DNA from 2 places in the Methylobacterium sp. CM6247 genome. Region 2 is predicted to be linked to the other one. Evidence: riboswitches for the same ligand, from Rfam matches in the RefSeq annotation. Region 2 holds a riboswitch; the other holds the start of a gene.
The links. A riboswitch is a leader RNA that binds a small molecule or an ion and turns the genes downstream of it on or off. The one in region 2 is predicted to bind thiamine pyrophosphate.

Region 1 (14,538 bases), 3.6 Mb from region 2:
CTCCTTCGGGGTGACGTAGCAGAGCATGGCGCAGCCGAACCAGCCGATCATGGCGGCGCCGATGCCCGACGTGATGTGGTCGTAGCCCGGTGCGATATCGGTGGTCAGCGGGCCGAGGGTGTAGAACGGCGCCTCGCCGCACTCCTCCAGCTGCTTTTCCATGTTCACCTTGATCTTGTGCATCGGCACGTGGCCGGGGCCCTCGATCATGGTCTGGCAGCCCTTGTCCCAGGCGATCTTCGTCAGCTCGCCGAGGGTCTCGAGTTCCGCAAACTGCGCCGCGTCGTTGGCATCCGCGATGGAGCCAGGGCGCAGGCCGTCGCCCAGCGAGAACGAGACGTCGTAGGCCCTCATGATGTCGCAGATCTCGTCGAACCGCTCGTAGAGGAACGATTCCCGGTGACCGGCGAGGCACCAGCGCGCCATGATCGAGCCGCCTCGGCTGACAATGCCGGTGACCCGGCGCGCGGTGAGCGGCACATGGGCGAGGCGGACGCCCGCATGGATGGTGAAGTAATCGATGCCCTGCTCGGCCTGCTCGATGAGGGTATCCTTGAAGACCTCCCAGTCGAGCTTCAGCGGATCGCCGCCGACCTTCTCCAGCGCCTGGTAGATCGGCACGGTGCCGATGGGCACGGGCGAGTTGCGCACGATCCACGAGCGGATGTTGTGGATGTTTCGACCAGTGGAGAGGTCCATCACCGTGTCGGCGCCCCAGCGGGTCGCCCAGACCAGTTTCTCCACCTCTTCCGCTGCCGACGAGGTCACGGCCGAATTGCCGATATTGGCGTTGATCTTGACGAGGAAGTTGCGGCCGATCGCCATCGGCTCCACCTCGGGGTGGTTGATGTTGGCCGGGATGATGGCGCGGCCGCGCGCCACCTCGTCGCGCACGAATTCGGGGGTGATGAAAGCGGGGAGCGAGGCACCGAAGCTGTTGCCGTCGGCCAGCGCGGTCTGCGCGCCTTCCAGCATCGTCTCGCGGGCGAGGTTTTCGCGGTGGGCGACGTAGATCATCTCCTCGGTGATGATCCCGGCTTTGGCGAACTCGTACTGCGTCACCATCTGGCCGGGGCCGGCCTTGCGGATCTGGCGCGTCGCCGGACAGGGGGCGACGAGCTTGTCCTCCGGCACGAAGCCGTTGTCCTCGGGCTTGACCGCGCGCGGCGTGATCGTGGCATAGCCGCGCTTGGCGATCCACGGGTCGCGCAGCAGGGGCAGGCCGGCATTCAGGTCGATCCGGGCATCGGTCTCGGTATAGGGGCCAGACGGATCGTAGACCCGCACCGGCGCCTCCTTCGGATCACTCAACGTGACCTCGCGGAACGGCACCCGGATGTCGTCACGGCCAGCCACGCTCGCATAGACCTTGCGCGAGCCCATGATCGGGCCGGTGGTCACCGCTTGCGGCTGCCCCTTGGCGGGTTCTTGTCCGGAAAGGTCTTTGGGAAGGACGGGTGCGTTCATATCGGATTCGCTCCTGGCGTGGGAGGCGATCCGGTTCGCAACGGTACGTCAGGACGACGGGCACCCGCTCGTTTGGAGCAGACAACCCAAGCGTAGTTCCCGTCCCTCCGCCGGTATGAGCCGGATCAGGTTCAAGGGTCAGGGCTGCGGCCCTATCTCAGCCCCCTGAACGGGGCCCCCCTCGGAACGATTCGAAAGTCTGCGTTCGCTGCGCCTTTGTCAATCGTCGGGAGGAACATCCTCGCCGAAGTGAATCGTCGCTCGCCGTGCCGACCGGATCGCGGGTCTTTCGATCCAGGCTTTTATCCGTCCGTTGACCGTGGTCTCGGATTTAATCCGCGAGGACTGATCTTTATTGGCGTGACTTTCGCCGGACGTTAAAACGGCCGCACACAATGGAGCCATCCCGATCTGCAACGCGTTGTCGATCCTAATGTCCCTTGACGATCAGGCTGGTGTTCCATGAACAAGCTTATTCTCGCATCCGCCGCCTTTCTTGGCGCGGTCGCATTCCTTCCGGCAACGGCTGACGCCCGTGAGGGCGGTGGACTGGGTGCCTTCGGTGGCGGTGGCGGTGGTATGAGCCGTGGCGGTGGTGGTGGCGGTATGAGCCGCGGCGGCGGCGGAGGCGGACTCGGTGCCTTTGGCGGCGGTGGAGGTATGAGCCGCGGTGGCGGTGGCGGTGGCGGTCTCGGCGCCTTCGGTGGTGGCGGCGGTCAGGGAATGGGCGGTGGACGCGGGCACGGCGGTATCGCCCAAGGGTCGAATGTCGGCGGCGGTGGTTTCCACCGGGGCGGCGGCTTCAGCCGAGGCGGGTACGGTTACAACCGCGGCTATGGCTACAACCGCGGCTATGGCCGGGGCTACGGCTATGGCGGGCTCGGCCTCGGACTGGGCCTCGGTCTGGCGGGCGCCGGGATCGGCTATGGCTATGGCAGCGGGTACTACGGCAACGGCTACGACAACGGATATTACGGCGGCGGCTATGCCCCGGCCTATTATGGTGGCGCCGTCGAGGTTCAGCAGGATGTCGGCGGGTCCGATCAGGATGTGGCCTACTGCATCCAGCGCTTCCGCTCCTACGATCAGCGGTCGGGCACCTATCTCGGCAATGACGGCCTGCGTCATCGCTGCCCGCAGTAAGGCCCATCGTCCGGGCGCGATCGCCTGAACCTCATCAATTCGAGAAGCCCCGCAGCCCCCGCCGCGGGGCTTCGTCGCGTTCGGGGGGAAGCCGTTCGCTCGGCAGGGGAGGGACGACGTGGAAGCCCAAGGCCCTGTCCCCGGCATCCTGAACCCGTGTCCACGTCCGAAACGGCGCATCTTCCGGTGCCGGGCGGCATGGCGTAACGCCCTGTCATGATGGCTTCCAGTCCTCTCCTCGCTCCCGACGACATCGCCCATGTCATTCAGATCGCGCTCGCGCCCGCCTTCCTGCTGACGGCGCTGGCAACGCTGCTCAACGTTTTCTCCACGCGCCTCGGGCGGGTGGCCGACCGGGTTGATGACGCCGCCGACCGGTTGCAGAAGGCGGATGCGGACGAAGCCGCCCACCTGTCGTATCAGCTGGCCTATCTGCGCCGGCGCTCCTTCATGCTCGACGTGGCGGTGGTCCTCGCCTCGCTCGGCAGCATCATGACCGGCATCGCGGTGTTGACGCTGTTCGTGGGGGCCTTGCGCGATGCCGCCACGGCCTCCGTCCTGTTCGGCTGCTTCGGAATCGCCCTGGTCTGCACGGTGGCGGCCATCGTCGCCTTCCTCATCGAGATCCTGATGGCGGGTCGCCGCGTCCGGGACGAAGTCGACCGCCAGACGGTGGAGGCCTCGGACCGTAAAGCGGGCGGACCCGAGATCCCCCACCGGTCACCTCGACCGGGGCGGTCCTGACTAAGTGTCTCTCACAAAACTCCCGCTGCGCTGTCGTGCCTGGAGCGAGAACCGGCCGTGATGGGGAGTTTTGTGAGGCAAGCTAAGCAGATTCAGCAAAAGTGGTCACCGGTTTTGCGTTCAAAAACCTGCGACGTGTCAAAGACCTAAGCGAGGTGAAGCGTTGGCTTGCCAATGCGAACCTGCTTAGGGCCGGCGACCTCACGCCTCGGCGGGCGCGTCGCCGTGCGTGTCGAGCCAGCGCACGGCGCCGCTGAGGTCGAAGCCCCGCTCCCGGCCATAGGCCAGGAGGTCCTCGCGGCGCAGACGCCCCGCCAGCACTTCGGACAAGGCCCACAGGGTGAGCGAGCGCGTGCCGCCGCGGCAGTGGGCGAGGACCGGGCCGGGTGCGCCCTCCACGGCCTCGCGGAACCGCGCGATGTCCTCACGGGTGATGCCGGGGCCGGTGACGGGAAGGTGGAGATAGGCGAGACCCGCCGCCTCGGCCGCCGCCGCTTCGGCCTCGCTGCCCAACTGGCCCGGCTCCTCGCCTTCGGGGCGGTTGTTGATGAGTAGGGCAAAGCCCTTCGTGGACAGGTCCGCGATCTCCGCCTCGTTCGGCTGGCCGGAGACCGACAGGCGGGGCTCGATGGGGGTGATCGTCATGTGGCCTCTCTCGTTGGCTGCCTTCGGGCCGTGCGGCTTCCGCTTGCCGGGGGAGGGCGCTCTGCCGGGGGCAAACGGGGCATGTTCATTCCACCGCACGGCCCGCCTTGAACCCGGGATGGGTCTCGTCCGTTTCCGGTCTGATCCTCAACCCGCCTTCAGGATGACCACCATGGCCGATGCAAGACAGATCGTCGACGCGCTCGTGCGCTCACGCAAGGGCGGGATCGCCGCCACGGCCGCCCTCGGTGGGCTCGCCCTCGTCGCGGGCCTGGCCCTTCGAGCACTCCGTCCTTCCCATGAGCCCGAAACTCCCGATCTCAGCCAAGTCGGCGAGGACGAGGCCCGCATCATGCTGCGCGCCATGGTGGCCGCGACCTTGGCCGACGGCATCGTGGACACGCAGGAGCGCCAGCGCCTCGACGAGGCGGTAGAGGCGGCCGGTATTGACAAGGATGGCCGCGCCTGGCTCGAAAAGGAGCTGGCCGACCCGGCCGAGATCGACGAACTCGCCGAACGCGTGGATTCGCCGGAGAAGGGTGCCCGCCTCTATGCGGCAGCGCGTCTGGCCATCGATGCCGATACGCTGCAGGAGCGGGAGTTCCTGAAGCGATTGGCCGAGGCCCTGGACGTCTCGCAGGACGTGGCGGCGAGGGTCGATGCCGGGCTCGAAAATGCCTGACGGAGAGCGATGTCGCGGGAGTTGACGCGCTCCGTACCGGCCCGATGGGGAAGTGCTACTTCCCCATCCATTCGTGCCCGGCCACCAGCGCCTCAACCGATCGGGTCCAGGTGCCGGGCTGGTCGGTGGCGCCGGTGCCGAGTGCCCGCTGGACCATGACGCTGTCGCTCCAGCGGCCGTACTTGTAGCCCACCGCCGGCAACAGGCCGACACGGACGAAGCCGCAGGTCTCGTGGAGCCGCAGGGACGCTTCGTTCTGCGCGTCGATATAGCCGATCATCTGGCGGTAGCCGCCGGCGGCGCAGGCCTCGATCAAAGCCGGCAGCAGGCGTCGCCCGATGCCGGCGTTCAGGTGCTCGTGATGAACGTAGATCGAGTGCTTGAGCGTGTAGCGATAGGCCGGGCGCTTCCGGAACGGGACAGCGTAAGCGTAGCCCGCCACCACCCCATCGCGGTCGGCCACAAGATGCGGCAGACGCCTCTTGCGCATGGCCTTGCGGCGGCGCTTGAGGTCGTCGGGATGGAGCGGATCCGCTTCGAAATCCCCCACATCACCTACGCCCCGCCGAATATGGTGGGCGTAGATTGCCACCATGGCCGGCACGTCCGCATCCGAGGAGGGCCGGATGATGACCCCGGTATCGGAGGCGGCGGGGGGCCCTTCCGGATTCACGGGCGATTCTCGCGCATGACATAGGTGTAGAAGCGGATGGTCCCATCGGGATCGACGTTGCGGAACACGCCCTGAATCTCGGCCTCGAAGCCCGGGAACAGGTTCGCGGAGCGCTCGAACATCTTGAAGTAGTCCAGCATGGGTTTCGCCCGTTCGTCCAGTCGTTCGCCCGGCAGCACCGTGCCGATGCCCGGCGGGTAGACCAGAAGCAAGGTCGTCGCCACGCGACCTTCCGCTTCCGCGATCGGCACGTAATCGACGTTGTTGCGGGTGAGCTGCTGCACCGCCTCCTTCGGAGTCATGACCATCTCGGGCAGGTGGCCGGGTTCGAACTGCTTGCGTTGAAGGGTGCTGGTGCCGTGCTCGCGGTGGAAGGCGTGGAAATCCGCGCAGAGGTCGCGCAGGCGTACGCCCTTGTAGCGGTTCGGCCGGCGCCGGACGAATTCCGGCATGGCATCCTCGAGCGGCACATTCTCGTCATGCAGGCGCTTGAAGGCCACGAGGCCGGAGATGAGCGTGCCGGCCTTGGAGGATTCGACGCCCGGCGTCAGCAGGAAGAGGAGCGAGTTGAGGTCGTTCTTCTCCGGCACGATGCGGTTTTCGCGCAGGTACTGGGCCACGATGGGCGCGGGCACGCCGTGCTCGGCATATTCCCCCGTGCGCCGGTCGAAGCCGGGGGTGAGCACGGTGAGCTTGTTCGGGTCGGTCATGGCGTAGTTCGGCGCCACATGGTTGAAGCCGTGCCAGGCGGCACCGGGGGTCAGCTCCCAGTATTTCGCGTCGCTGGCGAGCTCGTCCGTCGAGACGCTCTCCCACGGCACCTTGCCCTCCGGGCCCTTCACCGTGTCCGGCACGAAGGGGTCGAAGAACCAGCGGCGCAGAGGATCGCCCTCCTTCTCCTCGAATTCGCGGCGGATGGCACGGACCTTCTTGCGCCATTCGATGCCGAGCCGGATCGTGTCGTCCCACAGGACGACGCCCGAGCGGCCCTTCATCATCTGCGCGCCGACATCGAGCGAGGCGAAGAGCGGGTAGAACGGCGAGGTCGAGGCGTGGACGAGGAAGGTCTCGTTGAAGCGCCGGTGCTCGATGCGCCGGGTCTGGCCGCGGATATGGCTGTCCTTGGTGTGGATCTGCGAGGCCTGGGAGAAGCTCGCCAGCTGCTTGTGGGTCGATTGCGTGGCGATGATGCCCGGCGAGGTCTCGTCGAGGCCCTTCAGTCCCATGGCGAAGCGACCGGCGAAGAGCGGGTGGAACTTCATGAAGCCCGCCCAGGCCTCGTCGAAGAGGATGTAGTCACAGAGATGCCCGATCTTCTCGAGGATCATCTGCGCGTTGTAGATGGTGCCGTCATAGGTGCACTGCTCCACCACCGCCACGCGGAACGGGCGCTCGCGCTTCCAGGCTTCCTTGTCGGTGATGAGGGGGTTGGTGCGGATCTTCTCACGGATGGCCGCCTCGTCGAGGGCCTCGTGATACATCGGACCGATCAGGCCGAAGCAGTTGCGGTCGGTCTCCAGGAAGACCGGGACCGCGCCGCCGAGGAACAGGGCGCCGTGATGGGCCGCCTTGTGGTTGTTGCGGTCGAACAGGACGAGGTCGCCCTCCGCCACCAGGGCCGAGAGCACGATCTTGTTGGAGGCCGAGGTGCCGTTGAGGACGAAATAGGTTTTTTCGGCCCCGAAGATGACGGCGGCTTCTTTCTGCGCCTTCAAGGCCGGGCCTTCGTGGACCAGAAGGTCGCCGAGATCGAGCACGGAATTGTCGAGGTCGTCGCGGAACACGGCCTCGCCGAGATGCTCCACGAAGATACGCCCGATCGGCGAGCGGTTGTAGAAGATGCCGCCGTTATGGCCGGGGCAGGTCCAGAGCTGGTTGCCCTGCTCGGCATAGTCCACCAGCGCGCCGAAGAACGGCGTCTTCAGGGTCTCGGCATATTGCTTCACGCGGCTCACCAGGCCGCGGGCGATGTAGTCCGGGGTCTCTTCGGCCAGGAAGATGTAGCCGTCGATGAAGTCGAGCACTTCGACGGGGATGTCCTCCAGGCGCTTGCGACGGACCATGATGACGATGGGCATTTCGAGCCCGCGCTTCCGCATCAGGTTGATGAGGGCCGCCGCCTTGCCGTCGAGGCCGCGCTTGCCCCAATCCACCACCATGCAGCCGATGGCGGCATCGGTCTGGACCGCGATGGCTGCGTCCTCCACGCGGCGGGCGCGGACCACTTCGAAGCCGAGCTTCTCCACAGAGCCGATGATCTGCTGGACGCGCACGCCCTCGAGGTCGTCCGGGTCGAAGTTAGGCGCGCACATGAGCACGGTGAAGCGGCGAAAGAAGTCCATGCGGGGGAAGGCTCCGGTGGTCGGATGAATCGGGGGTGTGTGGGCGCGTTCGCGTTCGGGATCAACCAGGCCGGCCGGCGAGATTGAGCCGGCGGATGACGACATAGACGGCCAGCGCCGCGAGCGCGCCGATGATCAGGGCGATCATGGAGCCGCTGTCGGATTCGGAAAAGAACAGGCCCTTGGTGTTCATGCCGAAGACGCCCGTGACCAGGGTGGGCGGCAGAAACAGGGCCGTGAGGATGGAGAGGGTGAAGAGCTGGCGGTTGGTCAGCGCGGTCGTGCGGGCGGCGATCTCATCCTGGAGAAGCCGGCTGCGCTCGGACAGGACATGCATGTCCCGGTGGAGCGAATCGAGGCGCTGGACCACGCGGGCCGCCATGGCGCCGACGGCTTCCGGCAATTGGTCGCCCTCCATGGCGGCCTCATCCTCGAGCCGGTGGAACACCGCGCGTAAGCCGGCGAGTTGACGGTGGGAGCGCACGGATTGGCGGCGGATCGGTCCCAACGGCCTGGCATCGTCGGCCTTGGCCTCGTCGAGCATGTCGTCCTCGATGGCATCGAGGGAGGAGGACAGGCGATCGGACGTGGCATTGAGCGATGCGATGGTGCTGCCGACGAAGCGCTCCAGCAGCTTTGCCGGGCCGGGAACGAGGGTGCCGGACAGGACCGCGTCGCGGGCGGCGACCGCGCAGGCCGTGGCATGGCGACGGCCACTGACCAGATAGCCTGGACCGAGAACGCAATGGAGGCGGCCGTTCGGCTCTTCGCTCGACGACCCGTCGAAAGCGCGTTCCCGGTCGGCGATGACGAAGCCGGCATGAGGGCCATCGACGACGACACGCTGATGCTCGTCGCGGGCGAAGGTTGCGGCGGCGAGACGGGGCGGGCCGAGGCGTCCCTCAAGGATCAGCGCCTCGGTCCGCGCATCGACGAGATCGACGTGAAGCCAAACGAAGCCGTGTTCCGGGTCACCGAGGGAAGGAAGCTCGTCCCCCAGCGCAACCTGGCGTCCCCGTCCATCCGTGTCGAAGGCGAGGGCGAAGATCAGCCCCGGGAGGGACGATTCCTCAATGAGAAGATGCTGCATAATGCGTTCGCGGCGAACATGGCCGGCAAAATACCGGCTCACTATCGCGCTGGATCGCAAGGCTGGGCGACACTGTGATGACGACGAGGCGCGTCTGCTGCCATCGTATTCTCCCGATGGATCAGACGACTCACAGGGACGGGGCGGAGCGACGACGTCGATGGTCGAGCGGTGATTGGCCATCATGACGTGCATTCGAGAGGGATCGCGCTGAGCGTCACCAGTCGCCTTCGCATCACGGCCGCGTGCGCGACATTCTTCGGCGGGCCGTGCTGGGCCAAGCGCTCGTGGAAGGGCATGCAGTGATGATGAACATCGCCTGTGCTTGCCTGCAGCATCTGCACTTCGCCGAGGTTCGTCGGACTGGGCGGAAAATAACGTCGCGTCGTCCGAGGTCTTCATCGTCGCTATTCGCCTCCAGCGTGCGGCAGGCCGTCGCTGGACATCTCTTCGGTTAGCTTCGTTCCGCCCCGTCCTGCATCCTCATTTCGTAAGACGATTCAGACTACCCTCAAGAAGTAAATTACCGACATATTACTAGATCAGGAGTCCAAATTCCGCCCCACTCAAGGATTCCTTAGCAACATTTCTCGGGATGATACTGTTGCCAAGACCAACATCATCGAACGTGACAAGAGTGTCCGCCCCCCGTTCAACATAGTAAGGTTGATATCCTCGAAGCTGCTCACAAGGGCTGACACGTCGAAATGATCGAAGCCCTTCGCAAAACCATAGACGTTATCCATCCCGAAATTCATTTTGAAAGTGAAGGTATCAGCTCCCCCACCAGCATACAGCTTGTCGTTACCGGTGCCGCCATCGATCACCGTGTCACCCTCGCCGGCCCTGATGATATCGTTCCCCTTTGTCCCCGACACCGTGGCGAAGGTATCCTTGGCGTTCTGCAGGTTGACCGTGGTGCCTGCGGTCACGCCCGACAGATCGAGGGTCAGTGCTCCGCGCACATAGATCGTCTCGATACTCTTGAAGCTTGCGTCGGTGAACGTGAAAGTATCGGGTCCAAGAAGCAGGAGCCTGTCCTGCCCATCTCCCCCGTCGACCAGCGTTGGTGCATTGGTAACTGCCAGCTTATCATTGCCGTCGCCGCCGATCAGTGTATCGGATGCTCCTACTCCCCGGAGGAAATCGTTACCGGCCAAGCCCGTCAGGATATTAATGCCGCTATCACCGATCAGGACGTCTTCGTATCGACTACATGGCCGGCGAGGCACTTTGAGCCCGCGCTCCGCAGACGAATGACGCAGGATGGTGCCCCGCCGACATCGAATGCCATTCAGAATCGGTCATGGCTGCGGAACGCTCGTCCGCTCCGACCCTGGACGATGTCGTTCCGCCGGGCCTCCGGCGGTTCGAACCCGGATCGCCACGAGATCGGGGCCTCTCCCGCGTTGAGGGTCCGAACAGCGTTGAACCGAGGGCCGCGGCAAGGTGCGGGTTGGGCCGGAGCCCGCATGGGGAGAAAGGACATCCGCCGTCGGGAGATCGCCGGGCGGCACCGACAGGATCACCCCCGATCCCTGGACCGGATTTAGCCAGACAGGATCTAACGGTCCCTGTCCGCCTCCAGCTGTTTCATGAGCTCGGCAAGGCGAGGGTCGAGAGGCTCGTCGATCACGGGCTCGTAGAGGGCCTGCAACTCCTCGCCGAGACGCCGCCGGGTGGTCTCGGTCAGCGCGCTGTTGAGATCCCTGGTGCGCGGCCGGGGCCGGGCTGGCTCGCGATAGTCTTCAATGAGCATCGCCACTCCTTCGATAACACAAGAAATGTGAACGCCGGGATCGAAGATAGGTTCATATGTCGCGGTGAACGGGGTTTACCGCCCAAGGGAACGAGCGCGACGGAGATAGGCCCCTGAGTGCGAGAATACCTCCCGGCAGAAGTCAGCGCCTGCGTCGATCAGAAAGTCACAGCGTTGAGACTGCCCACAGAACTTCCGGTCACGGACGGGTTGCGCTCAGACCAGAATGACCCGTCGGGAGATTTTTTTGAGAATACCGAGCCATCGTTTTTACTTCGCAGACGACCATCGAACGAAACTGTAGCTGAGATATCGAGAGCACCTTTCGAGGTCGAGCGACGGCGGCGGGCTTGCTGATCGTTGACGAACGGACACCAGAGCACTGCCATCAGGGAGGACAAATACACCTCTGCGCCGCTTTTCTCATATATCGGCATTTCTGCTGCCTCTTTCTCACAGATGAAGATTTGTTTTATTCTTATTATAAACTTGAAATACAGATTTATGCTTGCGTTGCGGCTCGGGGCGGCTAGGCTCCCTCGAATCATCCAGCTTCGGAATCGCCGTCCCATCGCCATATGAGCCTCACTTCCGCGCAAATCCTCGACCTCGCTCCCGATGCGTCGAGCCGCAAGGCCGGGCAGGATCAGGCGAAGGCGGCCAAGTGGAGCGGGCTCGGGCGGGCAGGCGCCGTCGTCTGGGGCGAGATCAAGGGAAGCGGAGCGAACCCTTATCGCACGGTGGCCGATCTCTCCGGTCCAGCCTCGAAATGCACCTGCCCGAGCCGGAAATTTCCCTGCAAGCACGCAATCGGCCTGATGCTGGTAGATGCCGCCGCGCCGATCTCCGAGGCCGAACCGCCGGATTGGGTCGCCGCCTGGATCCGGGGGCGCGAGAGCCGCGCCGTCTCCGCCGAAACGCGGTCTCAGCAAGCCTCCGCCCCTGTCGACGAGAAGGCGCAGGCCAAGCGCCGTCAGGCCCGCGAGGACAAGGTCTCGGCGGCGCTCGATGAACTCGATCTCTGGCTCGGCGACCTGATGCGGCGCGGTCTCGCGACGGTGCGGCGCGAGCCCTATGCCTTCTGGGACCGCATGGCGGGACGCCTCGTCGATGGACAGGCCCCGGGCCTCGCCCGCAGGGTCCGGGCCATGCCGGGCCTCATCGCGGCCGCGCCCGGCTCTGCCGCGCGTCCGGAGGCGGCCCTTGCCCTCGCCCTCGGCCGCCTGTCCCTGCTGGCCCGGGCCGCCCGGCGTCTGGAACGGCTCACGCCCGGACAGGCAGCGGGCGTCCGCGCGGCCATCGGCTATCCCGTGACCGCCGAGGAGATGGCAGCACGTCCGGGTCTCGTCGACGAGTGGGCCGTCCTCGCGCATGCGGTGGAGGACGAGGACAAGCTCACCGCCCGCACCGTCTGGCTCGCCGGACGGACGAGTGGCGCCATGGCCCAGGTCGTCGATTACGGCACCTCCGGCTCGCCGCTGCCGCCGGTCCCGGCGGCAGGACAGGATTTCTCGGGCGCCCTCGCCTTCCATCCCGGCGATCCGCCGCTCAGGGCCGCGTTTCGCGAGGGGCGCGCCAGTCCGGCATCGGCCGGCGCTCTGCCCGGCGCGACGAGCGTCGCCGAGGCCCTCGACGGGTTCGCCGGGGCCCTGGCGCGGGCGCCGTGGATCGACCGTTGGCCGCTTCGGCTGTCCGGCCTACGCCTCGGACATCTCGCGGATGGCGCCATGGGCGCGGGTGACGCCACCGGCTGTTTGACCCTTGCCGATTCCGCACATGTCCCCCCTCTGATGGCGGTGGCGGCGGGGGGCCATGTCGATCTTTTCGGTCTCTATGACGGGTTCGCGCTCACGCCCCTCGCCATGGTGGCCGGCGGGCATCTCTACGCGGTTCCGGCCCAGGATCCCCGGCCGATCCTGGTGAGGGCGGCCTGATGGGCCTCGACGTCTCCGCCCCCGACGATTGGGAGTCGGCCCTCGTCTCCGCTCTGCTGGGGGCCGACCGCTCCCCCTCCCCTGTCGATCTCGAGACGGTCGCCGGTGCGCTGCCGCGCGCAGAGCCGGGCATGACCCTGCTGGCGCGGGTCGCGGTCGCGGGCATCCACCATCTCGCCGGCAGCGGCTTTCCGCCAGAAGCCTTCACGCCGACGCGCCCTCACGAGGCGAAGGGCCGTCCCTGCCCACCCGAAGCGGCGGCGCGGCTCGGGCTGCTCCTCGCCGCGGGCACGGAGGCGCGGGGCCGCGTGAAGGAGTGGTGCGAGATCGCGGCGGAGCGGGGCATGCGCGCTCCGCCCTGGCTGCTCCCCGCCCTCGCGCCCTACCGGCGCGAGTGGGACGAGACCATCGACGCGGTCGCGGGCGAGGAGCTCGCCTGGCTGGAGGCGGCCTGTTCCGCCCGAGGCGCCGAGGCGGCGATTTCGGCCCCGGATGGCGCTGAAGCGAGCCCGGCCGAGCGCCACGCCGCCTTCGCCGACTTCCGCTTGCGCGATCCCGAAGGAGCCCGCGCCGATCTGGAGGCTGGGTTCCGCGCCGAGAAGGCGGAGATGCGCGAGCGCCTCGTCTACATCCTGGAGATCGGCCTGTCGGAGGCGGATGCGCCCTTCCTCGAAACCTGCCTGGACGATCGCGCGGGCGGCGTGCGCGCGGCAGCGAGAGTCCTGCTACCGCGCCTCACCCACTCGCTCTTCGCCTCCCGCATGGCGGCGAGGGCGCGAACCGCGCTCGTGGTCGAAAGCAGCCGAAAGCTCCTCGGCGGGACGAAACACACTCTGGTGGTGACGCTGCCGGAGGAATCGCCGACGCTCGCGCGGGACGGGATCGAGCCGAACGCCTACGAGCGGAGGCGCGGCGGCGCGAGGGCCGGTCTGCTCGAGAGCGTCATCGCCGCCGCTCCCCTCCACGCCTTCACCGATCATCCGCCGAGGCTCTGGATCGAACTGGCCCTGCGCAGCGAATGGGCGATCCAGATCGTCGATGGTTTTCTCACCGCCGCGCGCCGCGAGCGCGACCTCGACTGGGTACGGACGATGGTGTCGGTGCTGGCCGAGGCGTCGGCCGGGCGCCTCTCCGGCATCGAGCCGGGCGATGCGCTCCGTGAGACCTGGGCCCGCGCCGTGCGGTCGCTCCCCGATGCGGAATGGGAGGCGACGATGGCGCAGCTCCTCGGCAAGGGGGAGATCGATACGATTCTGACCCTGCTGCGACAGGCGCCCTCATCCCTGTCGGAGGCCTTCACGGCGGCCCTCCTCGATTGGCTCGCCTCGGTGACGCGGACCTCGCAATCCGACCGCCAGGACCTCGCCTCCGCTTACCTGCTCACCCGCCTCGCCGAACGGGCCTGGCCCGACGAGGACCACGCGGCATCGGCTGCCGCCATCCTCGCCCGGCTGCCGGACGAGGCCGAGGACAACCTGCGCCGGCAGATCGAGGACTTCGCCGAAACCCTCGCTTTGCGCGCCACCATCAGACGGGAGTTCGCCTGAGGCATGAGCCAGATCAACGGAACCAAGACGACGCAGCTGCGCCGGGCCGCCGAGGATGCCTTCGCCGAGGAGTTGGAGTCGCTGCGCGGCGTCGATGACAGGCCGCGCCCGCCGAACTGGCTGCTCTCGCCGCAGGCGGTCGTCACCTACCTCATGGGCGGGCGGCTCGGCTCCGGTTTCGAGGTCACGCCGAAATACATCGGCGACCGGCGCCTGATGGAGGTGGCGGTGGCGACGCTGGCCACCGACCGGGCGCTCCTTCTTCTCGGTACGCCGGGCACCGCCAAGAGCTGGGTCAGCGAGCATCTGGCCGCCGCGATCTGCGGCACCTCCCGCCTCATCGTGCAGGGCACCGCCGGCACCAGCGAGGAATCCATCCGCTACGGCTGGAACTACGCTCTACTGCTGGCCAAGGGGCCGAGCCGCGAGGCGGTGGTGGCGAGCCCGATCGTGCGCGCCATGGAGGAAGGCAGAATCGCCCGCGTGGAGGAATTGACCCGCATCCCCTCCGA
Region 2 (14,538 bases):
TGGATGGGCGGGTCAGCGAGCGCGAGGACGGCTTCGGTAATGTCACGCACTGGTTCACGGCGGACGAGCCTGCGGATGCCCTGACCATCCGGGTGACCGGCGAAGTCGACACCAACGAGATGCATGGGATAGTCCGCGGCACGGTGGAACGCCTTCCAGACGTTTTCTACCTGCGCGATTCCGATTTGGCGGTGGCCAATACCGAGCTTCAGGCTTTTGCTAAAAGCGTGGTCGACGAAGGGGATTCCTCAGTGCTCCCCTGCCTCCACCGCCTCCTTGCCGCTGTCTTCGACACGGTCGCGTTCGAGCCGGGTCCGGCCAGCGCCAGCACCACCGCTGCGCAATCCTTCGCCGCCGGAAAGGGCGTATGCCAGGATCTCGCCCATATTTTCATCGCGGCCGCGCGACATCTCGAGATTCCTGCTCGCTACGTCTCGGGCTATTTCTTCCACGCCGAAGGCGGGGAGGACCAGGGAGCGGGGCATGCTTGGGCGGAAGCCCTGGTGCCCGGCCTTGGATGGGTAGGTTTCGACCCTGCAAATGGTATCGCTACGACCGAGGCGCATATCCGTGTCGCCATCGGGCTGGATTATTTGGGTGCGGCCCCGATCAGAGGCAGTCGGATGGGTGGCGGGACTGAAACGCTCGAAGTAAAGCTTCGCGTCGAACAGGTCCAAGCCGCCGTCCAGGTTTAATCTGTCGCATCGTGAGGCATGGCTCGAGATTCTCGGGCCATCGGGGGTATCGGTATCATGACCTATTGCGTCGGGCTCCTCGTCGAGGAAGGACTCGTGATGGTTGCCGATACCCGCACGAATGCGGGACTCGACGACATCTCGACCTATCGCAAGCTGCATCATTTCAACGTGCCGGGCGAACGGGTGATGATGCTGGCCTCGGCTGGCAATCTATCTGTGACGCAGTCGGTACTCAGCATGTTGGCCGAGGGCGTCTCTGGCGATGACGGCGAACCTACACTGAAGATCACCGAAACCACGACGATGTTTCAGGCGGCCCAGCTCATCGGCAAGGCGATCCGCCGTGTGCGTGCCATCGAGAAGGCCGGGTTCGAGGCAGCGAACCTGCGATTCTCCATCTCGCTGCTGTTCGGCGGTCAGATCGGCAATGAGCCGATGCGCCTGTTTCTCATCTACTCGGCCGGAAACTTCATCGAGTGCAGCACCGACGCACCGTTCCTTCAGATTGGTGAGCATAAATACGGCAAGCCCATCCTCGATCGGGCCGTGAAGTTCGAGACGGACCTCTATGACGCCCTGAAGGTGGGCCTCGTTTCCATGGATTCGACGATGCGTTCGAATCTGGGTGTGGGTTTGCCGATCGATATCGCCGTGTGCCGACGCGATGCCCTCGACCTTGAGGTGAGCCATCGGATCGAGGCAGGAGAGTCATATTTCCACGATCTCCGGGAGCGGTGGTCGGCCGCTCTGCGCGCGGCGCACCGGGCTATCCCACGTCCTCCCTACGGGCCTGCCCCGCGCTAGCCCGGACCGTCCCAGGCTTCGCGATAGGCACGCACCGCCCCCTCCGGATCCTTGGCCCTCATGACCCCGCCCATGATCGCAATTCCGGCAAAGCCGGCATTGCGGCAGGCGCGGGTATTCAGCGGGCTGATTCCCCCTAGGGCAAAAACCGGTATCTCACGCCTACGATCAGATTGGAGCGCAGCCGGCCCGAGTGCGGGCCCGTATCCCGGCTTGCTTTGCGTCTCGAAAATTGGGCTAAGGGTCGCATAGTCCACGCCCAGCTCGGCGGCCCTGTCGATCTCGGCTGGAGAATGGGCCGAGATGCCAATCAGGCATACGGATGGAAGTTGTTGCTTTGCCGAAAGGATATCCTCTCGCTTGGCGCCACCACTGAGATGAACACCGTCTGCTCCGATCGCACAGGCGAGCGCCGCGTCTCCACCTACAATGAAAGCGGCACCCATCCTGCGCACCGGGATGATCAGGTCTTCGGCAAGGGATTGGCGAGAGGCCGCGTCGAGATCGCGGTCCCTGAACCAGATCCAGCGGACACCGCCGGCAAGGGCCGCCTCGACCCTTTCAACCAACGGGATGTCACTCCCCGTCTGGTCCGTTACGACGAGTAGACCTGATGGTTTCGGCGTCACGAGCCCACGAGACCGAGCTGCGGGCTCGACGGATCGGCGCGGCCTCGCTTAGGGATTCGGCCAGCAAGATGGGCGAGGCGACCGGCCTCGACCGCATGACGCATGGCGCGAGCCATGCGAACCGGATCGTCCGCTTTGGCCACAGCGGTATTGAGAAGACAGCCCGCCGCGCCGAGCTCCATGGCGACCACAGCATCGGAAGCGGTGCCGATTCCGGCATCGACAATGACCGGCACACTGGCCCGCCGACAGATCAGTTCGAGATTAGCGGGGTTGGCGACCCCCATACCAGAGCCAATCAGGGAGCCCATCGGCATCACCGCCGCGCAGCCAATATCAGCAAGCCGCTGACATACGACGGGGTCGTCATTGCAATAGGGCAGGACGACGAACCCATCATCGACGAGATGGCGACAAGCGGCCAGCAATTCGGACACGTCCGGGTAGAGCGTTTCCCGGTCACCGATGACTTCGACCTTTATCCAGTTCGTATCGAGGGCTTCACGGGCGAGATCGGCGGTCATAATCGCATCGCGAGCAGTCTCGCAGCCGGCAGTATTGGGCAGGAAACGATAGCCCTTCAGGCGCCGCACAGTATCCGAACCGTGGCCTTGCAGCGAGACGCGGCGAATCGAGGCGGTGACGACCTCTGCACCGGATGCTTCGATCGCATCGACCATGATGCTCTGCGTTGGATAACCAGCAGTGCCGATGAAAAGGCGGGAGCTCAAGGCCACGCCGGCGATGACCAATGCATCGTCCGCAGTAGTTTCGATCGTACGTCCGTTCATGATGATTGTCCTCCGGCTATCCGCCCTGCATGGCACGCACGATCTCGACCTTGTCGCCTTCCGTGATGGCGGTCGTCTCCCAATCCCGCCGGCGAATGACCGTGCCGTTCACCGCGATGGCAATGCCCTGCGGGCTCTCAATTCCGGTCTGCTCCGCCTCGAGCCGGAAGAGCGCCGACACATCCCCGGCCTCGATCTCGCGAGGCTGTCCGTTGATGCTGATCTTCATGCGAAGGCCCTCCTCTCGCGCTGCACAGATCGGTGGAATCGAGCGAGACCGAAACTGCTTGCGATATCGGGCAACGCGCCGGTGGTAACGAGCTCGGCCACGCAATCGGCCGTGGCTGGAGCGAGAAGATAGCCGTTGCGGTGATGCCCGGTGGCGACCACGAGGCCAGGAGCCAGAGTATCGATGATCGGCGCATCGTCATCGGAGGTTGGCCGAAAACCACTCCAGACCGCCTCAACCTCCATCTCCTCGATGCCGGGTAGAACCCGACGCGCTCCCTCTAACAACGCATAAAGACCACCGGCGGTGACGCCGGGGACGAAGCCGCAATCCTCGACCGTAGCGCCTATGATGAGATGGCCATCTGCCTTCGGGGCCATATGGACCTGCTCGGTCCAGACCATGTGCGAGAGATTGCCGGTCCGTGTTGTAGTCTTCAGCGCCAGAGATTGACCCCGCAAGGGTCTCACCGGCAAAGCGAGTTCACCGGTAAGAAGGCTGGCGTCGCCACTCCAGGCACCGGTTGCAAGGATCAGGGTTGCCGCCGAGATATGCCCGCGAGACGTGGCAGCACCGCAGACCCGGTCGCCTACCCAATCGAGCGCCTCCACTGCGCAGTGCTCGACGATGGTGACACCGGCGGCCTCAACTGCGCGGGTGAGCCCGGCCATCACGAGACGTGGATCGACCTGATGGTCGTCAGGGCAGAACAGACCAGCCGTCACGGAGGGGCATAGGGTAGGCTCCAAAGCACGAACCTCCGACCCCGGCAACCAGCGGGCGGAAAGTCCGGACCGGATCTGCAGGTCGTGCCGAAATCGAAGGCGGTCGACCTCATCGCGACCGATGGCTACGACGAGAGTCCCCTCCTCCCGGTAGTCGATGCCGATACCCGAGGCGGCCTGGAGTTCGTCGCGAAAGCCCGGCCAGCGTGCCAGGCTCTCAAGCGCCAGAGGCAGTAGAGGATCCGAACCCGGCTCATGCTCCGCAGCCGGTGCCAGCATCCCCGTTGCGGCGAGGCTCGCGCCGACGCCGACGGTGTCGCGCTCGATAACCGTGACGCTCAGCCTGGCTTGAGCCAGACGCCACGCACAAGAGAGACCGATCAATCCGGCGCCCACAACGACGACATCGCTTCGGGTTGGCAACGCGTTGCTATCAATGACGATACCCGTCGCTCTGCGGGAACCGATGGTCGGGTTAGCTGAGACGTCCAAAAACAACCTCCGCGATGCTTCGCAAAGATTGGTGTCCTTCAGCTCCGATCCGAAGCGTGCCGAGCTCCCTTCGAGAGAAACCCGCGGTCCAATCCCTACGCCGGTATGAGCCGGTTCAGGTTCAAAGGATTTCCGCGCCGCCCGGGCTCATGGCCCAAGCTCATCGGTTTCTCAGCCCCTTGACGGGGATCTCCCTGGAACGCCCATAATGTGGGTAACGATCGCGCCTCGGTCAATCCCCAGGGGCGCCTCAGGATACAAGAACCCGTGTCAGACGGGCACAGGTGTTCTCCCTGGCCGATAGACGCCCATTGGTTCGGCGAATCCATCGAGGTCGTGTTCGCCGAGAGCTTCCGACTCATCCCAGAGGAAATCGACGAACGGTTTCGACATGAGAAGCGGCTCTCCAAGCGTCTTGTTCAGGCGCGCGAGGCGGCTTGCAAGGTTCACATCGCGGCCGATGACGGTGAAGTCGAGCCGGGCGCCCGATCCGACATTTCCATAGGCCGCCTCGCCATGGTGGAGGGCGATACCCGCAACGACGGGTTGAGCGAACCGACCAATGGCATTTGCCTCGTCGAGTGCGGCTAGGGCAGTTCGCGCTGCGATGAGTGCGCCTTTAGCGGCTCCGCCAAGGTCGTCGCCGCGTTCGCGGAAGATCGCCAGCAGCCCATCGCCGAGGTATTTCAACACTTCGCCACCTTCGCGCTCGACGGCCGGCACAAGGCAATCGAAGAAGATATTGAGGAGGTCCACAGCCTCCTCTGGTGTCATATTTGCCGAAATCTGGGTGTAGTCACGCATATCTGCAAAAAAAATCGCAGATCGAATACGCTTGACTTGCCCCCGGCGGATATCACCGGAGAGAATAGCTCGGTGAGGCTCGTCACCGACATAAATTCGTAGAACCTGATCCAGCGTCTTGTTGACGATCCGCATCTCCATCACTGCCGCCAGCGTGGGCATGACGAAACGGAGGATCGCGATGTCTTCGTCTCGAAAGCCGCCGACCGCGCGAGTTGCGAAGGTGATGCCGTTACGCGTGCCATTGGTAAAGAACAACGGCGCAACGATATAGTGAGTGTAACCTTCGGCCTTGAGTTCGGGAATGATCGAGTACCGTAGATCCTTCGTGTCATTCAGATCGACGATGAGCCATTCACCGGTCTCGTGGACGGTGAAGAACGGACTATCTCGATAGGCACGGTCGGATGCATCGCCGTGCGGGAACAAGCGGACCGTCGAGCCAGTCTCGCGCGTCCAAAAACGACCCACGCCTGAATACTCGGAGTGCAACGTGTCGATGGCGGTCGATGCGCGATCGACAGGGACACCGAGAGCGATCAACCGCTCAGACATCCCGGCCAGAAGATCATCCGCCTGCGGCAGACGAGCCCCCTCGCTCAAAAGCCAATCCCTGAGGGCGACACTCTCCTGCAGCGACCCGAACGGTACGTCATTCGCCTCCGACCCGTCTGCATCGGCAGTCGGCGGAGGATGGGGCGGACTAAGATCGAGCATGATGCCAAAGTGGGTCGGAGTGGGCGGGGCGACAACAGGTGCCGTCAAGTTCGTCACGAGTTCCCACGAAAATGTCGTCCTATTGGTGCCACGGTAATATGGAATTGGCCATCACCGGCCGATCGTGACGCCAATTTTCTATCTCTACCATCGGATCAGCCCATGCCTTTCGCACATCGCGTTGTCGCCCTCGTGATCGCCATGACGTGTACCGGGGTGGCAAAGGCCGAGCCTGTATCGCTTCCGGCCGCGAACACGCCATCCCGCGCGCAGGCTGCACCAGGCGACGAGGCTCATGCTCGGACAACATCGAGCTTCTCCGAATCGAACGAAACCAGCAGCCGGCGCCAGGCAACCTTCAATGAACGGATCGCCCGGCGCGGTGAACGGGCTATCGCGTCCTTGTGCAATGGCTGTGGAACGGACGCATCTCGGCAAAAGCCCAGGGCCACCAATCCCGTAAATCCTATGGCGGGAGCCATCATGCCGGATGCAGAAAGTATCTATTCGCGCAAGCGCGGCTTCGACCCATCGCGTGCGGCAAGCTATTGACGCGTAGGTGGCTAAGGCCGACGAGCCGTCGCGTCCCTTATTTACGGGTCATAGGCCCTGAACGAGAATGGCGCACCGAGGGATGCGCCATTCTAGATTCTGAAAGATGATCGTCGCCTGAAACGCGGAACGATCCGACCTCAGTTGTCCAAGAAGCTTCGCAACTTCCTGGAGCGGCTCGGGTGCTTCAGCTTCCGCAGCGCCTTGGCTTCGATCTGACGGATACGCTCACGCGTGACAGAGAATTGCTGACCGACCTCTTCGAGGGTGTGGTCGGTATTCATACCGATGCCGAAGCGCATGCGCAGCACACGCTCCTCGCGCGGCGTCAGCGAGGCCAGCACGCGAGTGGTAGTCTCGCGCAGGTTCGACTGGATCGCCGCATCGATCGGCAGAACGACGTTCTTGTCCTCAATGAAATCGCCGAGATGCGAATCCTCCTCGTCGCCGATAGGCGTTTCGAGGGAGATCGGCTCCTTGGCGATCTTCAGGACTTTCCGGACTTTCTCCAAAGGCATGGCCAGCTTCTCGGCCAGCTCCTCGGGAGTCGGTTCGCGGCCAATCTCGTGCAGCATCTGGCGCGAGGTCCGGACAATCTTGTTGATCGTCTCGATCATGTGCACCGGAATGCGGATGGTGCGCGCCTGATCGGCGATGGAGCGGGTGATCGCCTGCCTGATCCACCACGTGGCATAGGTCGAGAACTTGTAGCCGCGGCGATACTCGAACTTATCGACGGCCTTCATCAGGCCGATATTGCCCTCCTGGATCAGGTCCAGGAACTGCAGGCCGCGGTTGGTGTATTTCTTAGCGATGGAAATCACGAGACGGAGGTTGGCCTCGATCATCTCCTTCTTGGCCTGACGGGCTTCGCGCTCGCCCTTCTGAACCATGTTGACGATCTTGCGGTATTCGCCGATCTCCAAGCCGGTCTCCGACGCGAGCGTAAGGATCTGCTCACGCAGATCGGCAACCTGCTTGGCGCCCTTCTCGACAAGGTTCTTCCAGCCCTTGCCACCGAGCTTGCCGACACGCTCCATCCAATTCGGATCGAGCTCCCAGCCCTGGTAGTGGCGTAGGAACTCGTCGCGGGCGACGCCGTGGCTCTCGGCATAACGCATGAGGCGACCCTCATGGCTGATGAGGCGCTTGTTGATGTCGTAAAGCTGCTCGACGAGCGCTTCGATGCGGTTCGAGTTGAGTGACAGCGACTTCACGTCGGCGACGACGGTATCCTTGAGGTCGGACTGCTTTTGACTCTGAGCGGAGGTCTGCGTTCCGCCACCCGCCTTCAGATCGGCATGCTCGTTCTGGAGCTTGCGCAGCTTCTTATAGTTGTTGGCGATATTGTCGAACGTCTCGAGAACGCGCGGCTTGATCTCAGCTTCCATCGCCGCGAGCGAAACGTTGTTCTCCATGTCGTCTTCGTCGTCGCCGCCCTCAGAGGGGATCGGCGCCTCGGCCTCGGCCTCGTCCGCATCCTCGCCCTCGGTGAGCTGGGGAGCGTTCTTCGCGTCCGGCCCGGCATAGGTCGCCTCTAGGTCGATGATGTCGCGCAGCAGCACGCGTCCGTCGACGAGCTCATCGCGCCAGATGATGATGGCCTGGAAGGTAAGCGGACTCTCGCAGAGGCCCGCGATCATCGCCTCGCGGCCGGCCTCGATGCGCTTCGCAATGGCGATTTCGCCCTCACGGGAGAGTAGCTCCACCGAGCCCATCTCGCGCAGGTACATGCGAACCGGATCGTCGGTACGATCGGTTGGTTCCTTCGCCGTCGTCTCGCGAACGGCGAGCGGCTTAGTCGGGGCGATCTCGGCGACTTCCGTGCCTTCGGCGGCGTCATCGTCGTCGGACGCTTCACCGTTGGCAGGCTTGTCGCCCCCAGCATCCTCGGTCTCTTCGGCCTCGACGACGTTGATGCCCATCTCGGACAGCTGCGACAGCACGTCCTCGAGCTGATCCGGATCGGACTGCCCCTCAGGCAGCACCTCGTTGATCTCCTCATAGGTGATGTAGCCGCGCTTCTTAGCGAGCTTCACCATCCGCTTTACTGAGGCATCGGTCAGATCGAGGAGCGGTCCGTCGGTCTGTTGCTCAGGAGCAGCATCCGCATCGTCCCGTTCCGTTGCCTTCGTCGCCATGTTCCGCCTATTGTTGCCCTGGTCGCGTTGAGCGGGAGCGTTCGGCTCACTCCGCGTCGTCCACGCCACCATTCTGTGATGTGCGGCGCGCACGAGGCGACCGCGTCGATATCTCATATTTCGGTGTACAAGCACGACGCTTGACCGATTGTTAACCATGCGCCGCAAGCGGCACTCTAAATTCTGTTTCGTCGTGGTTACGCGGCCGCCGTATCGTCTGATTCTGGCACGTCGGCGTCTGCCTCTGCCCCTGCGACTACGGCCATACGTTCCTTGACGTCGCAAAGCCAAGCGAAGTTGGCCTCGGATTCATCCTCGACCAGTGCGCGCTCGGCAGAGCGAAGCTCGCTATTTAGCGCGCCAGACTTCCGGTGCAAGATCACGGCCTGACGCAATGCGTCTTCCAGCCGCATCCGGTCTGCATGCGGATCGAGCGTCCAGCGGTCACCAGGCCGGACATGGGAGGCGAGCCGTATCGCTGCCTCGCCGAGCCCAGCCCTGCGCAAACGAGTTTCCAGAACCTCCACATCGGGCTGATCGGCGTCTGCGGCCTGGTCCAGCAGCAGGGACCGCAGCGCCTGTGCGTCGGGATCGTCGAGTTCCAGCGCTGCCAGATCCTCGGCTTCTATCCCCAACAATTCCGGGTGAGCCAGCAAGCTCGAGACGATCATAGCCTCACGATCGCGAAACATTGCCGTCCCGCCGGAATTAGTCGATCCAGCGAAGAGCGGGTTGAACTTCGTAGTGATTCGCGGCGATGGCGGCGGATCACCAGGTCGCGGTTTGCGCTGAAACGTCGATACACCACCGTTCCGGGGCTCATAACCGGTCCGACGCTGGCCACCGCTACTAGCGGGTGAGAGGCCACGAAGGCGCCCCTCTATCTCATCCTTATAGAACCGTCTCACTGTCTCGTCGCGGATCGAAGCGACCATCTCGCGAAGCCCTTTGGCGAGACCAGCCTTGCGTTCGGGCGTATCCGCTGGCGTGGATTCCGTAGCGCGCGACCATAGAACGTCGACAAGGGGGCGGGCGCCTTCGAGAACGCGATCGATGGCCGAAGCGCCGGCCGAGCGGAGCAGGTCATCGGGGTCCTGCCCCTCCGGCAGAAGCGCGAAGCGCAGCGACTTTCCAGGCGTCAATCCCGGCAGGGCCACATCGAGTGCCTTGAACGCCGCGCGCTGGCCGGCGCCGTCACCGTCGAAACACAGGATCGGCTCGTCGGCATGGCGCCAGAGCAGCGCCAGCTGTTCCTCCGTCAAGGCCGTGCCGAGGCCGGCGACAGCGTTCGGGTGTCCGGCCATGGTCATGGCGATAACGTCGACATAGCCTTCCACCGCGATGATCGTCCCGCGATCATGGGCCGCTTTGCGGGCGCCGTGCAGGTTGTAGAGCACCTGCCCCTTGTGGAAGAGCGGGGTCTCCGGCGAATTCATGTACTTCGCCTTGGCGTCGGCCTGCATCGCCCGGCCCCCGAAGGCGATGACCCGGCCCCGGCTGTCGGTGATGGGAAACATCACCCGGTCGCGGAACTTGTCGAAGGGGACGGCGATGTCGTCGCCGCTGACGAGCAGGCCCAGTTCGGCCATCAGCTCCTTGTCCACGTCCTTCGCGGCCAGATGATCGCGCAGGCCGTAGCGCTCCGACGTGGCGTAGCCGAGCCGGAAACGCGAGCGGATCTCGGGGCCGAGTTCGCGCCGGTCGAGATAGGCGCGGGCGCCGGTACCGAGGCGGCCCTTGAGCTGGTCCTCGTAATAGGCGGCCGCCAGTTCCATGACCTCGAAAGCGCCGGTGCGCTTGGTTTCCATCTCCCGCGTGTCGGCGCTGGGCGCGGGCAGGGTCACCCCCGCCTCCCCGGCCAGGCGCTCCACCGCCTCGGGAAAGCTGAGGCCCTCGGTCTCCATCAGGAACGTGAAGACGTCGCCGTGCTTACCGCTCGAAAAACAGTGGTAGAACTGCTTCTGGTCGTTCACATAGAAGGACGGCGTCTTCTCCGAGTTGAAGGGCGATAGGCCGCGCCACTCGCGGCCCGCCTTCTTCAGCCGCACCCGCCGCCCGACCACGTCGGAGGCGGGAAGCCGCGCTCTGATCTCTTCGAGGATGTGGGGTGGGTAACGCACTGGGGCACCGAACCTTCGCAGAGGTTCATTCTAGCCCAGTGCGTTTAAAGAGTCCCGAACGCTTCGACGCGCGCTCTCCCCCTGAAACCCAATCAGTCAGGATTTGGCGTTCAGCACGTCCTTCACCAGACCGCTAGCCTTGCCGAAATCCATCCGGCCCGCGAAATTTCCTTTCAACACGGCAATGACCTTGCCCATGTCCTTAGGACCAGCCGCACCGGTTTCCGCGACAGCCGCCTCGATCGCAGCTCTCGTCTCGGCCTCATCCATCTGTTGGGGCAGATAACCCGCGATAATCGCAGCCTCGGCCCGCTCATTCTCAGCGAGTTCGGGGCGGCCACCCTGATCATAGACGCCAGCGGATTCGTTGCGCTGTTTGATCATTTTCTGCAGTAGCGCGAGAATTTCTTCCTCTGTGGCTGGCTCTTTGCCGAGACCGCGGGCCTCGATGTCTTTGTCCTTCAAAGCGGCTTGAATCATCCGCACAGTGGCGAGCTTGGCCTTGTCGCCGGCCTTCATGGCCTCTTTCATGTCGCTGGTAAGGCGGGCGCGCAGCATGGTGGTCTCCTGAAAGTAGTCCCGATAACGGGAATGGTGTGCGAATTGCGAGATTCTGCGAATCGAAGTGGTTGAGCCGGTCGAACGCCGAGGCCACATTGACCCCATCACGGCCCGCTCGTTATGAGCGCCGCACAATGCGCCACCAGCGCGCGCCGTCGCACCGGCGTCGATGGGTCGGCTGGACATAAGCGAGATCGCGACGATGCTGCAAGACGAAGGCGCCCAAGCGCAATCATCCTCCACGCCCGCACCCTGGGCCGAGCCGCTCGCGACAGCCCTGCTCGTGCTGTCCGACGGCACCATCCTCGAAGGATTCGGCATCGGCCAGACCGGGGCGTCCGACGGCGAGGTCTGCTTCAACACCGCAATGACCGGCTACCAGGAGATCCTGACCGACCCCTCTTATGCCGGTCAGATCGTCACCTTCACCTTTCCGCATATCGGCAATACCGGCACCAACGACGAAGACCTGGAGAGCCTCGACGCGGCCCCCGCCTCCGGCGTCCGCGGCGCGGTCATCGCCTCGGCCGTCACCAACCCGTCGAGCTGGCGCTCGTCGAGCCATCTCGACGCCTGGCTGAAGGCGCGCGGCATCGTCGGCATCACCGGGATCGACACGCGGGCGCTCACAGCCCTCATCCGCGACCACGGCATGCCCAACGCCGTCATCGCCAACGATCCGGAGGGGCGGTTCGACCGCGAGGCACTGAAGGCGCGCGCCGCCGCCCTCGCCCCGATGGAGGGTCTCGACCTCGTTCCGCCGGTCACGAGCCGCGAGACTTCCGATTGGTCGCAGACGACCTGGGCGGTGAAGAGCGGCTACGGCAGCCGCCAGATCGGCGAGGGCCTCAAGGTCGTGGCCATCGATTACGGGGTGAAGCGCAACATCCTGCGCCTGCTCGCCGAGGCCGGCTGCGACGTCACCGTCGTGCCCGCCACCACCTCCGCCGCCGCGATCATGGCGATGAAGCCCGACGGTGTCTTCCTGTCGAACGGTCCAGGCGATCCGGCCGCCACCGGCGAATACGCCGTTCCGGTGATCCGCGAGCTTCTGGACGAGAAGGTTCCGACCTTCGGCATCTGCCTTGGACACCAGCTCATGGGCCTGGCGCTCGGCGGGCGCACCGTGAAGATGGCTCAGGGCCATCACGGGGCAAACCACCCGGTGAAGGACAAGACCACGGGGAAGGTCGAGATCGTCTCAATGAACCACGGCTTCGCCGTCGATCCGGCCAGCCTGCCCGAGACGGCGGTGGAGACGCATATCTCGCTGTTCGACGGCTCGAATTGCGGCCTCACCCTCACCGACCGCCCGGCCTTCTCGGTACAGCACCACCCGGAAGCCTCGCCGGGCCCGCGCGACAGCCACTACCTGTTCGAGCGGTTCGTGGCGCTAATGCGCAGCGGCAAGGCCGAGACGGCTCCCACCGGCGCCGCGTAGGGCCGTTTCGTTCGCCGCGTCAGGCGCTTTCGCACCCATCCCTTGAGTTCCGGCGGATCGCCGCCGGGGCATTCGCGAAATGGTTCCCTCGTTGTCACAAAAAACCCGGCTTTGACCGGTACTCCCCGAAGCCAACGACGATCGGCACGGTGACGCCGCCGCGACGATCGTCCTGCTGCCTTGAGCACGGGGTTTTCCACATGACGTTCGACGACGCGCGCGATGATTTCTCGCGCCTGCATCGGGTCTTCACGTTCCATCTCGGCGTGGCCGTCGCTCTCGCCTGGATGACCGCCCTGTATTCGGCCTGCTACGCCCCCTGGGTCCGCAACATCCGCGCGCTCATCGACCCGGCCGGCGGCACCCAGACCATCGAGAGCACCTGGTCCTTCCTGTTCGTCCTGCCCGTCGTCCTCACGATCGCTTGGCTCAGCCTGTTCTTCGGCCGCGAGATCCTGCGCCGCTCGCAGACCCTGCCCAACGTCGCCCTCGAATTCGCCGCGGCCGCCGCCGTGGCCTTCGGCGTGTTCTATCTCTCCATCGATCGCGCGGTGGCCGCCCTCTATATCGGCCTCTGATCGTACCGCGCGGGCAGTCGGAGGCGGCTTGGCGCCGCCTCCTCTTCTTACGTCACTGAACCTGTGCGAGCAGGGGCTCGAACCGCTTGGCGGCGAGCTTGTTGTGCGTCACCGCCTTCGCCGCTTCGAGGTTCTCTGGCTTATCGCCGACCACTACCACGGCGATCATGCCCATGAGGTAATGCGGCGAGCACTTGATGCCGTAGACCCCGGGCTTGTCGAACTTGACGACCTCCTCCTTGCCCAGGACGGTCTTGAAGGTTTCTGCTCCCTCGGGCGCCATGCCCTTGATCAGTTCGGCATTGTGCCCCTTGTCCTGGGGGACGAACTTGATGCTGTCGCCCGGCGCTAACTTCACGAAGGCAGGGTCGAAGACCATCAGACCACCCGGCCCGCTGTTGAGGGTCTTCACGGCGATCTCGGCGGCGAAAGCGGCTGGGCCGGAGGCGATGCACAGGGCCAGCGTGCCTACGAGCGTTCCTAGCTTTATCATTCTTATCCTCGAATTAGTCTTGTTCGAGATCGACAACGCGTCGATCATCTCAATTACACAGCTCTGTCGAGGGCGCAATATTTTGCATATTCTTAGATTTATAGTTATTATAGTTTAATTATTCTTGGCGGCGAACGAGCGGTCATCCAGGGCGGGCACAATCGTCGCCAAGCCTCTCGACGCTCTTCCAAAACCCTCCCGCCGCGTGTAGACGCGAACCCTAACGATCATTCACGCCGCTCGCGTCCATATCCGGCCCGCTCCAGATTGTGGCGCCGCGCTTGACGGACGCGCGCGTCCGCAAGCCAAGGCGCCCGATGCCGAAACGCACCGACCTCTCCACGATCCTCATCATCGGTGCCGGTCCGATCGTGATCGGGCAGGCCTGCGAATTCGACTATTCCGGGACGCAGGCCTGCAAGGCCCTCCGCGAGGAGGGTTATCGGATCGTGCTGGTCAATTCGAACCCGGCCACCATCATGACCGACCCGGACATGGCGGATGCGACCTATGTCGAGCCGATCACGCCGGAGATCGTCGCCAAGATCATCGAGAAGGAGCGCCACGTCCTTCCCGGCGGCTTCGCCCTGCTGCCGACCATGGGCGGCCAGACGGCCTTGAACTGCGCCCTCTCGCTCAAGAAGCTGGGCATACTCGAAAAATTCGACGTCCAGATGATCGGCGCAACGGCCGAGGCCATCGACAAGGCCGAGGATCGGCAATTGTTTCGCGACGCGATGACCAAGATCGGCCTGGAAACGCC

Region 1: linked by a shared signal. The riboswitch ahead of thiC (phosphomethylpyrimidine synthase ThiC) and the one ahead of thiO (glycine oxidase ThiO) in region 2 are both predicted to bind thiamine pyrophosphate.

What each region holds. Positions count from the first base shown of each region.
Region 1 is NZ_JBTXKX010000003.1:1,717,636-1,732,173, reverse strand. It holds gene thiC (phosphomethylpyrimidine synthase ThiC) at 1-1,467, opposite strand, end outside; TPP riboswitch at 1,553-1,659, opposite strand; gene ACYQOP_RS08945 (BA14K family protein) at 1,930-2,610, shown strand; gene ACYQOP_RS08940 (DUF2721 domain-containing protein) at 2,827-3,354, shown strand; gene ACYQOP_RS08935 (protein tyrosine phosphatase family protein) at 3,556-3,999, opposite strand; gene ACYQOP_RS08930 (DUF533 domain-containing protein) at 4,172-4,681, shown strand; gene ACYQOP_RS08925 (GNAT family N-acetyltransferase) at 4,737-5,354, opposite strand; gene ACYQOP_RS08920 (Orn/Lys/Arg family decarboxylase) at 5,351-7,696, opposite strand; gene ACYQOP_RS08915 (CorA family divalent cation transporter) at 7,758-8,786, opposite strand; gene ACYQOP_RS08910 (M10 family metallopeptidase C-terminal domain-containing protein) at 9,353-10,018, opposite strand; gene ACYQOP_RS08905 (hypothetical protein) at 10,351-10,545, opposite strand; gene ACYQOP_RS08900 (SWIM zinc finger family protein) at 11,124-12,479, shown strand; gene ACYQOP_RS08895 (DUF5691 domain-containing protein) at 12,479-14,026, shown strand; gene ACYQOP_RS08890 (ATP-binding protein) at 14,030-14,538, shown strand, end outside.
Region 2 is NZ_JBTXKX010000003.1:5,340,100-5,354,637, forward strand. It holds gene ACYQOP_RS26315 (transglutaminase family protein) at 1-695, shown strand, start outside; gene ACYQOP_RS26320 (hypothetical protein) at 753-1,502, shown strand; gene ACYQOP_RS26325 (thiamine phosphate synthase) at 1,499-2,131, opposite strand; gene thiG (thiazole synthase) at 2,128-2,922, opposite strand; gene thiS (sulfur carrier protein ThiS) at 2,939-3,151, opposite strand; gene thiO (glycine oxidase ThiO) at 3,148-4,374, opposite strand; TPP riboswitch at 4,443-4,573, opposite strand; gene ACYQOP_RS26345 (adenylate/guanylate cyclase domain-containing protein) at 4,639-5,889, opposite strand; gene ACYQOP_RS26350 (hypothetical protein) at 6,091-6,441, shown strand; gene rpoD (RNA polymerase sigma factor RpoD) at 6,582-8,582, opposite strand; gene dnaG (DNA primase) at 8,780-10,702, opposite strand; gene ACYQOP_RS26365 (GatB/YqeY domain-containing protein) at 10,799-11,260, opposite strand; gene carA (glutamine-hydrolyzing carbamoyl-phosphate synthase small subunit) at 11,466-12,704, shown strand; gene ACYQOP_RS26375 (hypothetical protein) at 12,905-13,282, shown strand; gene ACYQOP_RS26380 (pseudoazurin) at 13,335-13,775, opposite strand; gene carB (carbamoyl-phosphate synthase large subunit) at 14,093-14,538, shown strand, end outside.